Regions from separate parts of the Pseudomonas sp. SCB32 genome, predicted to be linked through region 1. Evidence: predicted binding sites of a transcription regulator. Region 1 holds the regulator's gene; the other holds the start of a gene.

The links. The regulator LexA, encoded in region 1, represses DNA repair genes until DNA is damaged. The targets are predictions, from matches to a motif close to CTGTNTNNNNANACAG.
Region 2: the regulator LexA is predicted to act here: its motif matches at 4,964-4,979, upstream of recN (DNA repair protein RecN).

What each region holds. Positions count from the first base shown of each region.
Region 1 is NZ_CP045118.1:4,215,942-4,222,676, forward strand. It holds gene GA645_RS19225 (S-methyl-5'-thioinosine phosphorylase) at 1-600, opposite strand, end outside; gene nagZ (beta-N-acetylhexosaminidase) at 736-1,734, opposite strand; gene GA645_RS19235 (L,D-transpeptidase) at 1,749-2,282, opposite strand; gene GA645_RS19240 (TetR/AcrR family transcriptional regulator) at 2,339-3,049, opposite strand; gene lexA (transcriptional repressor LexA) at 3,302-3,916, shown strand; gene sulA (SOS-induced cell division inhibitor SulA) at 3,930-4,403, shown strand; gene GA645_RS19255 (hypothetical protein) at 4,443-4,682, opposite strand; gene GA645_RS19260 (DUF6586 family protein) at 4,796-5,317, opposite strand; gene topA (type I DNA topoisomerase) at 5,386-6,735, opposite strand, start outside.
Region 2 is NZ_CP045118.1:5,294,899-5,301,633, forward strand. It holds gene dapB (4-hydroxy-tetrahydrodipicolinate reductase) at 119-925, opposite strand; gene dnaJ (molecular chaperone DnaJ) at 983-2,113, opposite strand; gene dnaK (molecular chaperone DnaK) at 2,237-4,153, opposite strand; gene grpE (nucleotide exchange factor GrpE) at 4,244-4,804, opposite strand; gene recN (DNA repair protein RecN) at 5,003-6,679, shown strand.

The DNA.
Region 1 (6,735 bases):
GGGCAGTTCCAGCTCACGGGCCAGCGCGGCTTCGGGCATGCCGGTCATACCGACGATGTCGCACCCGTCGCGCTCCAGCTTGGCGATCTCCGCTACGGTCTCCAGGCGCGGCCCCTGGGTCGCGGCGTAGACGCCATGGCTGCTGTGCGGATAGCCCAGCGCCTGCAACGCGGCGATCAACTTCTTGCGCAACGCTTCGTCATAGGGGTGACTGAAGTCGATGTGGGTGACGTGATCGATGTCTCCGGCGAAGTAGGTGTGTTCACGCCCCCAGGTGTAATCGACGATCTGGTGCGGCACGCACAGGTGACCACTGCCCATGGCCGCATGGATACCACCCACGGCGTTTACCGCCAGCACCGCCTCGGCGCCCGCCTGCTGAAGCGCCCAGAGGTTGGCGCGGTAGTTCACCTGGTGTGGCGGAAAGCGGTGCGGATGACCATGGCGCGCCAGGAACAGCACCTCGCGGCCGGCGAACTCGCCGCGCTGAATGGCTGCCGAGGGCACGCCATAGGGCGTGTCCAGCGCGACGGAGTCCTTCAGGGTCAGGCCTTCCAGCTGGGTCAGGCCGGTGCCGCCGATGATGGCGTAAACAGTCATGGTTCTATCCTCAAGTATCCCTGCGATCTCGCGAGCTAGAGCAGAACAAGGCGGAAGACCGGACCGGACCTCTCGTCAATGAGCAGTCCGATCCGCTCTTCCAACGCCGTTATGCCGACGCGCAGCAGATCGCAATCAATCGATCAGTTGTGCGGCGCGCAGCTCGCTGATGCCCTGCTGCCAGCGCGGCAGCTGCTTGTATTCGGTGCCCGGCCAGGCAGTGGCGCGCATGCGTTGCAGGCGCTGCGGCGCAGTGACCGTGAGGCGCTGCAATGCGCTCAGCGCCAGCTCGGCGGAGGCGCGATCATTGCACACCAGGCCCATGTCGCAGCCGGCAGTCAGTGCAGCCTCGATGCGGTTGGCGGCATCGCCCACCACGTGGGCGCCGGCCATGGACAGGTCGTCGCTGAAGATCACCCCGTCGAAGCCCAGCTCGCCGCGCAGGATGTCCTGCAGCCAGCGGCGCGAGAAACCGGCGGGATTCGGATCGACCTGCGGGTAGATCACGTGGGCCGGCATCAGCGCATCCAGCTCACCGGACAGACGCTGGAACGGAATCAGGTCGCAGGCGCGGATCTGCTCCAGGCTGCGTTCGTCCTCGGGGATCGCCACATGGGAATCCGCCTCCGCCCAGCCGTGACCGGGGAAGTGTTTGCCGGTAGCCGCCATGCCGGCGTCATGCATACCGCGAATGAACGCACCGGCCAGCGCGACCGCGCGCTCCGGATTGCCCTCGAAGGCGCGGCTGCCGACCACGGCGCTGCGCTGGTGATCCAGGTCCAGTACCGGGGCGAAGCTGAGGTCCAGTCCCACGGCCAGTACCTCGGTCGCCATCAGCCAGCCGCACTGCTCGGCCAGGCGCTCGGCATTGTCGTTATCCGCGATGGCGCGCATCGCCGGCAGGCGCAGGAAGCCCTGGCGCAGGCGCTGCACGCGACCGCCTTCCTGGTCTACGGCCAGGAGCAGGTCCGGGCGCACCGCGCGGATGGCAGCGCAGAGCTCACGCACCTGGCGCGGCGACTCGATGTTGCGGGCAAAGATGATCAGGCCGCCCACTTCCGGGTGGCGCAGTATCTGGCGGTCCTCGGCGGTCAGCCAGGTGCCGCCGATGTCGAGCATCAGGGAGCCTTGCATGTGCATTCCTTAATTCACTTCTCTTGAGTAGAGCGGGCCACCTGCCACTGCGGGCAGGCGGCCTCTTCGATACGGACCTGGCAATGGAGGGGAACCCGGGGAAAGAGTTCCAGCAGATCGTCATTGCGCAGGCGGATACAGCCATGGGACAGCGGCGAGCCCATGGGCTCGCTATCAGGCGTGCCGTGCAGGTAGATGTAACGGCGGAAGGTGTCGACCTCGCCCATCCGGTTGCGCCCCGGCTCGCAGCCGCTGAGCCAGAGGATGCGCGTGAGAATCCAGTCACGGCCGGGAAACGCCTCGTGCAGTGCCGGGGTCCAGACTTCGCCGGTCCAGCGGCGCCCCTTGAGCACTGCCCCCTTGGGCAAACCGTCGCCGATGCGCGCGCGAATCTGATGCAGACCGCGCGGCGTGCAGCCGGAGCCACTGAGTTCACCGGCGCCATTGGCCGCCGTGGAGACCGGCAGGCGCACACTCAGTTGCTCCCCGGCAAAGCCGTAGAGCAACTGGTCGGACAGGGAAATATGGAGGAGATCGAGATCAGCCATGGCCGGCTACTTTAGCCGATCAGGACAGCACCGCCCAGCGCGAAGCCGGGCGTCATTCAGACCTTGGCCGGCGCGGCGCTCGACTTGCTGCGCGGCTTGAGCTGGGCTCCGGCCAGGGAAGGATCGCTGACACCACTGTCGGCACGCATGCCGGCGGCGAGGAACGGCACCATCAGGCGCATCACCTGCTCGATGGAGGTGTTCACGCCGAAGTCGTTCTCAGCCATGGCGCGCAGCGCCTTGATGCCGGACATGCTGAACACAGCAGTACCCAGCATGAAGTGCACGCGCCAGAACAGCTCCAAGGGCGGCAGACGCGGTGCGGCTTCATGTACCAGCAGCATGTAGCGGCGGAACACTTTGCCGTAGACCTCTTCGAGGTACTTGCGCAGGTGGCCCTGGCTCTGGCTGAACGCCAGACCCAACAGGCGCATGAAGATGGACAGGTCATTGCCACTGCGCGGCTTTACCGCCATGGCCTGGACGACCAGCAATTCCAGCAGCTCTTCCAAGGTGGCGCGCGCCGCGTCAGGCTTGGCCTGGCGGCGATCCAGCTCCTTCTCGAGACTGGCGCAGAACGGGCCGAGGAAGCGCGAGAAAACCGCCTGGATCAGCGCCTTCTTCGAACCGAAGTGATAGTTCACCGCCGCGAGGTTCACCCCCGCCTTGCTGGTGATCAGACGCAAGGAAGTCTCAGCGAAGCCTTTCTCCGCGAACAGCTGTTCCGCAGCATCCAGGATGCGTTCGACGGTTTCCGACTGGGCCATGGCTACTCCGCCTGACAAACACTTGTTTGAAACATACGTTTCAGGGTCTCACATTGTCAAGCAAAGCGCGATCGATTGTTAACAGAAACATGGGCAATGCGACGAGGTGAGTTCAATTTCAGCAAGACGCTTGCCAGCCCGCACAGGTTACATCCACGGGCGCCGCACTGACAGTCGCAAGAAATTAGGCATTGCCACGACGCCGCCACTGTATATAATTCCAGTCACTGTATAAAAAGCCAGAGTATGGACATGCTGAAGCTGACGCCGCGCCAAGCCGAGATCCTCGCCTTCATCAAACGCTGCCTGGAAGACAACGGCTATCCGCCCACTCGCGCGGAGATCGCCCAGGAACTCGGCTTCAAGTCGCCCAACGCCGCCGAGGAGCACCTTAAAGCCCTCGCCCGCAAAGGCGCCATCGAGATGACCCCGGGCGCTTCGCGTGGCATCCGCATCCCCGGCTTCGAACCCAAGACCGCCGCCAACGATGACGAGCTGCCGATCATCGGCCGTGTTGCCGCTGGCGCACCGATCCTTGCTGAGCAGAACGTCGACGACACCTGCCGCATCAATCCCACCTTCTTCAACCCGCCGGCCGACTACCTGCTGCGGGTGCGCGGGCAGAGCATGAAGGACGTCGGCATCATGGACGGCGACCTGCTCGCCGTGCACGTCACCCGCGAAGCGCGCAACGGTCAGATCGTGGTCGCCCGACTGGGAGAAGAGGTGACGGTGAAGCGTTTCAAGCGCGAAGGCAGCAAGGTCTGGCTGCTCGCCGAAAACCCCGAGTTCGCCCCCATCGAGGTCGACCTCAAGGAACAGGAACTGGTCATCGAAGGCTTGAGCGTCGGCGTGATCCGTCGCTGAACAGGAGACACCCATGCAGTACCCGCAGCCGCTGAACCTGCCGCAACTCCCGCTGTTCCAGGAAGCACTCTGGGCGAGCGGTACTGCTCCTTCGCTCCCGGAGCTGCTGGAAGACACACTCGCCGACGATGAAAGCGCCTTCAGCGAAATCGCCCTGCGCGGCCTTCACGGTCAATGCCTGACCCTTTTGGCCCCCATGCTCCGCGAGCTGAGCGAAGAAAGCGATTCCCGGTGGCTTACACTGATCGCCCCGCCCTCCAGCCTGACCCCGGACTGGTTGCGCAAGGCAAGACTGAACCGCGAGGGCATCCTGCTGTTGCCGGCGCGCGACCAGGCCGCCGCCCAGGCCCTGGCCTGCGAGGCACTGCGCCTGGGCAACAGTCATACGGTGGTGAGCTGGCTGAACCTCAGCGCGAAGGCGCGTACGCAGCTATCCCGCGCCGCCGTTGCCGGCCGGGCGCAGAGCCTGAACATTCGTCTGGGTTGAAACAGAAGCTTCGCCGCGAATGCGGCGAAGTGGAAGAACTCAGTGCAGGACGCGCGGACCTTCGTCATCCATGCCCATGTCGCCGCCTTCGGCGAGACGACCAGCCATCTGCACACCGACATTGAACATCGCCTTGGCGATCTCGATGTGCTGGCCTTGCAGGAAGCCCTTGGCATTGGCGGAGAATTCCAGGGTCACCAGCGACTCCTCATCATCCGCGCGACGCAGCACGATACGCCCGTCAGGCAGCTCTACGATTTCCAGAAATGAGGTTGGCATAGCGAAGGTTCTCCACAGCAGAACCGGTAGTGTAACAGTCACATCCGCTACACCCTAGCGCAACATTCCACCATTCGACTGGATGGTCGCGGCTCTGCGTATCAGCGCACCAATCAGAGCTCGGTCAGCGATGCGCGGAAGCGCAGCACCAGCTCCTTCAGGGATTTGCGCCAGGACTCGAGTTCTTCGTTGCCCAACTCGGCCGGCGCTTCGTCGTCGACGTTGATCGCCTGGATCAGCGGCTGGGTGGGATCGGCCTTGGCCTTCTTCGGCTCGCTCGGCGGCTGGAACAGCGCGGCGTAGGCAGCCAGCAGGCGACCCAGCCAAGCCTCCGGCGATTGCGCCAGTTCGACCATTTCCGCCAGCTCCGGGCTCGGCGCGGCGGCCAGCACCTCGGCATTCAGCAGCATGTCGACGCGCGGGGCGCCAGCCTGCGGCAGGCGGTAGTAGCCGGCGATCTCATGGGCCACGCCCAGCACCGCGCCATAGAGATGGAACAGCGCCGCTTCGCGCTCGGCCTGGATGCGCGCCTGGACGTTCATCGCGCGTGCCGACTCGGCAGTACGCCAGGCATCCAGAGCGAGACCGGCGAAGAACAGCTTCTGGTTGGTACGGGTATAGAGTTCGTGCGCCATGGCCAGGCCCTCTCGCAATCCACGTCGGCAGTATAAGCACGCCCCGCTATAGCGGGGCGTGCCTTCCATCAGCGCTTGTCTTCGACTTTCCACTTACCGCCGTCGAAGAACGCGCGCCAGCCGGTGGGCTTGCCTTCGACCTCGGACTGCACGTACTGCTCCTTGGTCTTGCGGCTGAAGCGGATCACCGCCGGGCGGCCATCCGGGTCCTTCGCCGGAGCGGCGAGCAGGAAGTGATACTTCGGATCCAGCTCGTCCTTGTGCGGCAGCAGCTCGGCAACCAGCGGAGCGCGAGTCTCGCGGTTCTTCGGGAACTGGCTGGCGGCCAGGAACAGGCCGGAAGCGCCGTCACGCAGTACGTAGATGTCGTCCACCTTCTCGCACTTGAGTTCCGGCATGCGGATGGCGTCCATCTTCGGCGGCGCGGGCTCGCCGTTCTTCAGCAGCTTGCGGGTGTTCTTGCAGGTCGCGTTGGTGCAGCCGAAGAACTTGCCGAAACGGCCGGTCTTCAGTTGCATCTCGCTACCGCACTTGTCGCATTCCAGGCTCGGGCCTTCGTAGCCTTTGATGCGGTACTGGCCCTCCTCGATCTCGTAGCCAGCGCAATCCGGGTTGTTGCCACAGATGTGCAGCTTGCGCTTCTCGTCGACCAGGTAGGCGTCCATCGCGGTGCTGCAGATCGGGCAGCGGTGCTTGCCACGCAGTACGCGGGATTCGGATTCGCCTTCGTCGTCCGCGGCGATTTCATCGCCCGGAATCAGATTGATCGTGGCCTTGCAGCGCTCTTTCGGCGGCAGGCTGTAGCCCGAGCAGCCGAGGAACACGCCGGTGGAGGCGGTACGGATCATCATCGGCCGGCCACATTCGCGGCAGGGGATGTCGGTCAGGGTCGGCTGGTTGGCGCGCATGCCGTCGTTGGCGGCTTCGGCCAGGTCGAGCTTCTTGCGGAAGTCGCCGTAGAACTCGTCCAGCAGGTGTTTCCAGTCGCGCTCGCCCTGGGCCACGTCATCGAGGTGCTCTTCCATGCCGGCGGTGAAGCCGTAGTCCATCAGGTTGGAGAAGCTCTCGTTGAGGCGCTCGGTTACGATGTCGCCCATCTTTTCCGCGTAGAAACGGCGGTTGTGGGTGGTGACGTAGCCGCGCTCCTGGATGGTGGAGATGATCGCCGCGTAGGTGGACGGACGGCCGATGCCACGCTTTTCCAGTTCCTTGACCAGGCTGGCTTCGGAGAAGCGCGCCGGCGGCTTGGTGAAGTGCTGGCTCGGGTCGAGCTTGAGCAGCTTCATGGCGTCGCCCTGGTTCATTTCCGGCAGGACATCATCCTCGCCCGGCTTGCTCTGCTGCGGCAGCACCTTGGTGTAGCCGTCGAACTTGAGGATGCGGCCCTTGGCGCGCAGCTCGAAGTCACCGGCGGCGAC
Region 2 (6,735 bases), 1.1 Mb from region 1:
CTGGAGTCGGGCAAGGCGGACAGGAATCGAGGACGCGGAGTATACACGTGCTAAATGAGCACCCGAGACCCCTGCCCAACTCCGCCCGGCCGACGCGCAGCAGATCGCAAGCTGGCACTCAGCGAAGGCCGAGCACGTCCTGCATGTCGTACAGGCCACTGCCCTGCCCTTCCAGCCACTGCGCGGCACGCACGGCACCACGGGCGAAGGTCATGCGACTCGAAGCCTTGTGGGTGATTTCCACGCGCTCGCCGTCAGCGGCGAACAGCACGGTGTGGTCGCCCACCACATCGCCGGCACGCACGGTGGCGAAGCCGATGGTTTCGCGCGAACGGGCACCGGTCTGGCCTTCGCGACCGTACACGGCCACTTTTTCCAGATCACGACCCAGTGCACTGGCAACGACTTCGCCCATACGCAGCGCGGTACCGGACGGCGCATCGACCTTGTGGCGGTGGTGCGCCTCGATGATCTCGATGTCCACCTCGTCACCCAGCACGCGGGCAGCGGTGTCGAGCAGCTTCAGGCAGAGGTTCACACCGACGCTGTAGTTGGCGGCGAAGACGATCGGGATGTCCTTGGCCGCGTCGCTCAGCAACGCTTTCTCCTCGACGGAGAAGCCGGTGGTGCCTATAACCATGGCCTTGCCAGCCTTGCGGCAGACTTCCAGGTTCTTCAGGGTTACGGTCGGATGGGTGAAGTCGATCAGCACATCGAACTCATCGATCACTTTCGACAGGTCACCCGACAGCGGTACGCCAATGCGGCCCAGGCCAGCCAGCTCGCCGGCATCAGCCCCCACCAGGGTGCTGTCCGGACGGTCGACCGCCGCGGTCAGGCCGGCGATGCCGCCCGTCTGCTGTACCGCCTCGATCAGGGTCTTGCCCATGCGCCCGGCGGCGCCCATTACGGCTATACGTCGCATATATACAGCTCCAAGCTAGAAGACCCCGGGCAGCTCATCACCACCCGGGGCCCTGCATCATAGGTCGTCGAAGAAGCGCTTCATACCCTCGAACCAGCCACTGGCCTTGGGCGAATGGGAAGAGTTGCCCTGCAGGGTATTGCGGAACTCTTCGAGCAGCTCGCGCTGACGCTTGTCGAGGTTGACCGGGGTTTCCACGACCACACGGCACATCAGGTCGCCGGCACCACCACCGCGCACCGGGGCGACGCCCTTGCCGCGCAGGCGGAACAGCTTGCCGGTCTGGGTGCCCTCGGGGATCTTCAGCTTCACGCGGCCATCCAGGGTCGGCACTTCCAGCTCGCCACCCAGGGCGGCGTCGGCGAAGCTGATCGGCACTTCGCAGTACAGGTGCTTGCCGTCGCGCTGGAAGATGTCGTGCTCGCGCACGCTCACCACCACGTACAGGTCGCCCGCCGGGCCACCATGGGCACCGGCTTCGCCTTCGCCGGTCAGGCGGATGCGGTCGCCGGTATCGACGCCGGCCGGCACTTTCACCGACAGGGTCTTGTGTTCTTCCACGCGGCCCTGGCCGTGGCAGGAGCCACAGGGGTCGGTGATCATCTTGCCGCTGCCATGGCAGCGCGGGCAGGTCTGCTGCACCGAGAAGAAGCCTTGCTGCATGCGCACCTGGCCGATACCACCGCAGGTGGTACAGGTCACCGGCGTGGTGCCGGGCTTGGCGCCACTACCGCTGCAGGTCTTGCAGCCGACCAGGGTCGGAACGCGGATGGTCACGGTGGTGCCGCGAACCGCGTCTTCCAGGTCGAGATCGAGGGTGTAGCGCAGGTCGGCACCGCGCGCCGGACCGCCACGGGAGCCGCCGCGTCCGCCGCCACCGCCGAAGAAGTCGCTGAAGACATCACCGAAGATGTCCGAGAAGCTCGCGCCACCGAAGCCCGCACCGCCACCGCCCATCTGCGGGTCGACGCCGGCATGGCCGTACTGGTCGTAAGCCGCACGCTTGCTGGCGTCGGACAGCACCTCGTACGCCTCGTTGGCCTCCTTGAATTTCTCCTCGGCCTCCTTGTCGCCGGGATTGCGGTCCGGGTGGAACTTCATGGCCAGCCGGCGATAGGCCTTCTTCAGGTCCGCCTCGCTGGCGCCACGCTCGACACCCAGTACCTCGTAAAAATCACGCTTGGCCATAACTTTCCTGCACCTTGAAAACCTCTCCCCCAGACACGCCAACGCGGGAGCAAGCCCCCGCGTGACGTTTCATGCGCACCGACACGCTTGGTCGGTGCGCCGGAGCGGAAGCAAGCACGCGGCTTACTTGTTCTCCTTGACCTCTTCGAACTCGGCGTCGACGACATCGTCGCCCACCTTGTCGTCAGCGGCCTCGCCATGAGCGGCAGCGCCCGGCTGCGGCTGCTCGGCGTACATCTTCTGCGCCAGCGGAGTGGACGCCTGGGACAGCGCGTTCATCTTCGCTTCGATCTCGGCCTTGTCGTCGCCCTTCACGGCAACTTCCAGCTCGCCCAGCGCCTTCTCGATGGCAGCCTTCTCCTCGGCGGTGGCCTTGTCGCCAGCCTCGGTGATCATCTTGCGAGTGGCGTGGACCAGCGCGTCACCCTGGTTACGGGCAGCGGCCAGCTCCTCGAACTTGCGGTCTTCCTCGGCATTCGCCTCGGCATCACGCACCATCTGCGCAATCTCTTCCTCGGACAGGCCAGAGGAAGCCTTGATCACGATGGACTGCTGCTTGCCGGTGGCCTTGTCCTTCGCGCCCACGTGCAGGATGCCGTTGGCATCGATGTCGAAGGTCACTTCGATCTGCGGAACGCCGCGCGGAGCCGGCGGGATGTCGGCCAGGTCGAACTTGCCCAGCGACTTGTTCTGGCCGGCTTGCTTACGCTCGCCCTGCAGAACATGGATGGTCACGGCGCCCTGGTTGTCATCGGCAGTCGAGAACACCTGCGACTTCTTGGTCGGGATGGTGGTGTTCTTGTCGATCAGCGCGGTCATCACGCCACCGAGGGTTTCGATACCCAGGGTCAGCGGGGTGACGTCGAGCAGCAGCACGTCCTTCACGTCACCGGCCAGCACGGCGCCCTGGATGGCAGCACCCATGGCCACGGCTTCGTCCGGGTTGACGTCTTTGCGAGCTTCCTTGCCGAAGAACTCGGCAACGGTCTTCTGCACCAGCGGCATGCGGGTCTGGCCGCCGACCAGGATCACTTCGTCGATCTTCGAAACGTCCAGGCCTGCGTCTTTCAGCGCTACGCGGCACGGCTCGATGGTGCGGGTGATCAGGTCTTCCACCAGGGATTCCAGCTTGGCGCGGGAAACCTTGACGTTCAGGTGTTTCGGGCCGCTGGCGTCAGCGGTGACGTACGGCAGGTTGACGTCGGTCTGCTGGGTCGAGGACAGCTCGATCTTGGCCTTCTCGGCAGCTTCTTTCAGGCGCTGCATGGCCAGCGGGTCGCCCTTCAGATCCATGCCGGATTCTTTCTTGAACTCCTCAACGAGGTAGTCGATCAGGCGCAGGTCGAAGTCCTCACCACCGAGGAAGGTGTCACCGTTGGTGGCCAATACTTCGAACTGGTGCTCGCCATCGACTTCGGCGATTTCGATCACGGAAACGTCGAAGGTGCCGCCGCCCAGGTCATAGACGATGATGGTGTGGTCGCCCTTGGCCTTGTCCAGGCCGTAGGCCAGCGCAGCCGCGGTCGGTTCGTTGATGATGCGCTTGACGTCCAGACCGGCGATGCGGCCGGCGTCCTTGGTGGCCTGACGCTGGCTGTCGTTGAAGTAGGCCGGAACGGTGATGACCGCTTCGGTGACCGGCTCGCCCAGGTAGTCCTCGGCGGTCTTCTTCATCTTCTTCAGGACTTCGGCGGAGACCTGCGGCGGAGCCATCTTCTGGCCCTTGGCCTCGACCCAGGCGTCGCCGTTGTCAGCCTTGACGATGTTGTACGGCACCATCTTGATGTCTTTCTGTACGACGTCTTCTTCGAAACGACGGCCGATCAGGCGCTTGACCGCGTACAGGGTGTTCTTCGGGTTGGTCACGGCCTGGCGCTTGGCCGGCTGACCTACCAGGATTTCGCCGTCGTTGGCGTAACCGATGATCGACGGGGTGGTACGAGCGCCTTCGGCGTTCTCGATGACCTTGACGTTACCGTTCTCCAGGATGGACACACAGGAGTTGGTGGTCCCCAGGTCGATACCAATGATTTTGCCCATATTTCACTCTCCAGAAATTAGATTCCGCGCTGACCCTGTTGCGGGTCTTTGGCTCGGTTGATTACCCAGATGGGGACCGGGTGGTGAATTTCAAGCCTTCTCGTCGATCGAAGGCGGGGTTTGTTCCGGCGCCTTGCTGACCACGACCATGGCCGGACGCAGCAGGCGACCGTTGAGCAGGTAACCCTTCTGGAACACCTTGACCACGCTGCCCGGCTCGAGGCGGATGCTCTCTTCCATGGCCATGGCCTGGTGGTGTTCGGGGTTGAACGGCTCGCCGTGCGGATCGACCGGCTCGAGGTTGAAGCGCTTCAGGGTGTCGTGGAACATCTTCAGGGTCAGCTCGATGCCTTCGCGCATCGGCTTGATCGCCTCGTCGTCCGGGTTCGACATCTCCAGCGCGCGCTCGAGGGTATCGACGATCGGCAGCAGGTCGCCGGCGAATTTCTCCAGGGCGAACTTGTGCGCTTTCTCCACGTCCTGCTCGGCGCGGCGACGGACGTTCTGCAGCTCGGCGACGGCGCGCAGGCTCTGGTCCTTGGCCGCGGCGACCTGTTCCTCCAGTTCCAGCACGCGGGCGTTCAGGTCCACGGCGCCGGCTTCCGGCTGCTCGTTGAACTGGGAATCCTGAGTCTGTTGTTCGTCAGACATGCCACTCTCCTAAAAAAGAAAATAAGCCTTTGAAAACAAAGCGAACCCCATGGTCCGCGGCTCTGCCGTGTATATGGGGCGCATTTTTTTGACTTCAAGGGCGCCGACCTCAAGGGCAGCCCCAGGACAACGAGAGAAAATTGCCAGCGGCAAAAAATACTGTATAAATAACCAGACCTATTTGCGGAGCCACCGCCCATGCTGGTTCATCTGTCCGTGCACAACTACGCCATCGTCGAGCACCTCGATCTCGAGCTCGCCGCCGGCATGACCGTGATCACCGGCGAAACCGGCGCCGGCAAGTCGATCATGCTCGATGCCCTCGGCCTTGCCCTGGGCGACCGCGCCGACAGCGGCGTGGTGCGCCCCGGAGCCGACAAGACCGACATTCTCGCCAGCTTCGATGTCAGCGCGATTGCCGAAGCCCGCGACTGGCTCGCCGAGCGCGACCTGGAACAGGACGGCCCGTGCATCCTGCGCCGGGTGATCACCGCCGAAGGCCGCTCCCGCGCCTACATCAACGGCTCCCCCTGTCCACTGGGCGACCTCAAGCACCTGGGCGAGCTGCTCATCGATATCCACAGCCAGCACGAGCACCAGTCGCTGCTCAAGGCCGACACCCACCGCCGCCTGCTCGACGAGTACGCCGGCAGCCAGGACCTGGCGCGCCAGGTACATCTCGCCGCGCAGCGCTGGAAGCAGACCCGCCAGGAGCTGGACCGCCTGTCGCGCAACGGCGACGAACAGCGCGCCCGCCACCAGCTGCTCAGCTACCAGCTTGAGGAACTGGAAAACCTCGGCCTGGGTGATAACGAGCTGGAGACGCTGGAAGCCGAGCACAAGACCCAGAGCAATGCCGGCAGCCTGATCGCCGCGTGCCGACAAGTGGTCGAGATGTGCAGTGAAAGCGATGCCGGCAACGTGCTCTCAGCCCTGACGTCGAGCCTCAATCGCCTGACCGCCTTCCCGAGCCAGCCGGTCGCGCTGGGCGAAGCGGTGAACCTGCTGTCCAGCGCGCAGATCCAGGTAGAGGAAGCCATCGGCGAGCTGAACCGCTTCGTCGACAACTTCGATGCCGACCCCATGCGCCTGCAGCAACTGGAAGAGCGCATGGATGCCATCTATAGCCTCGCACGCAAGCACCGCGTGCAACCGCACGAACTGCAGGATCTGCAGCAGCGCCTGCTGGATGAACTGGAAGCGCTGAATGCCGACGACGAAGCTGTCGAACGCCTGGGTGACGAGCTGGCCTCCTATGCCCGCCATTATCAGGAGAAGGCGGAAGAACTCAGCCGCATCCGCCAAACCGCAGCGCCACAACTGGCCAAGGCCGTGGAAGTGGAAATGCAGCGCCTGGGCATGCCTGGGGGGCGTTTCGCCATCGAACTGCGCACAGCCACTTCGGACGAGCCACAGGCGAACGGCCTGGAGCAGCTGGAATTCCTGGTCAGCGCCAACCCCGGCCAACCCATGAAGGGACTGGCGAAGGTCGCCTCGGGCGGCGAGCTGTCGCGTATCAGCCTGGCGATCCAGGTGATCACCGCGCAGACCTCACGCATCCCCACCCTGGTCTTCGACGAAGTGGACGTCGGCATCGGCGGCCCCACCGCCGAAGTGGTCGGCCAACTGCTGCGCCGCCTCGGCGGTCGCGGCCAGGTACTCACCGTCACCCACCTGCCGCAGGTCGCAGCCCAGGGCCACCAGCACCTGTTCGTACACAAGGACCGTGATACCAGCGAAACCCGCACTGCCGTGGCCAATCTGAAGAAGGCCGAGCGCATCGAAGAGATCGCCCGCATGCTCGGCGGTGTCGACCTGACCAAGGAATCCCTGGCCCACGCGCGCAAGATGGTCGACTCAGCGGTACACAACTGAAACATACCCCCGCAGGAGCGAGCTTGCTCGCGAACCGCCCGACACCGGCATAGCCG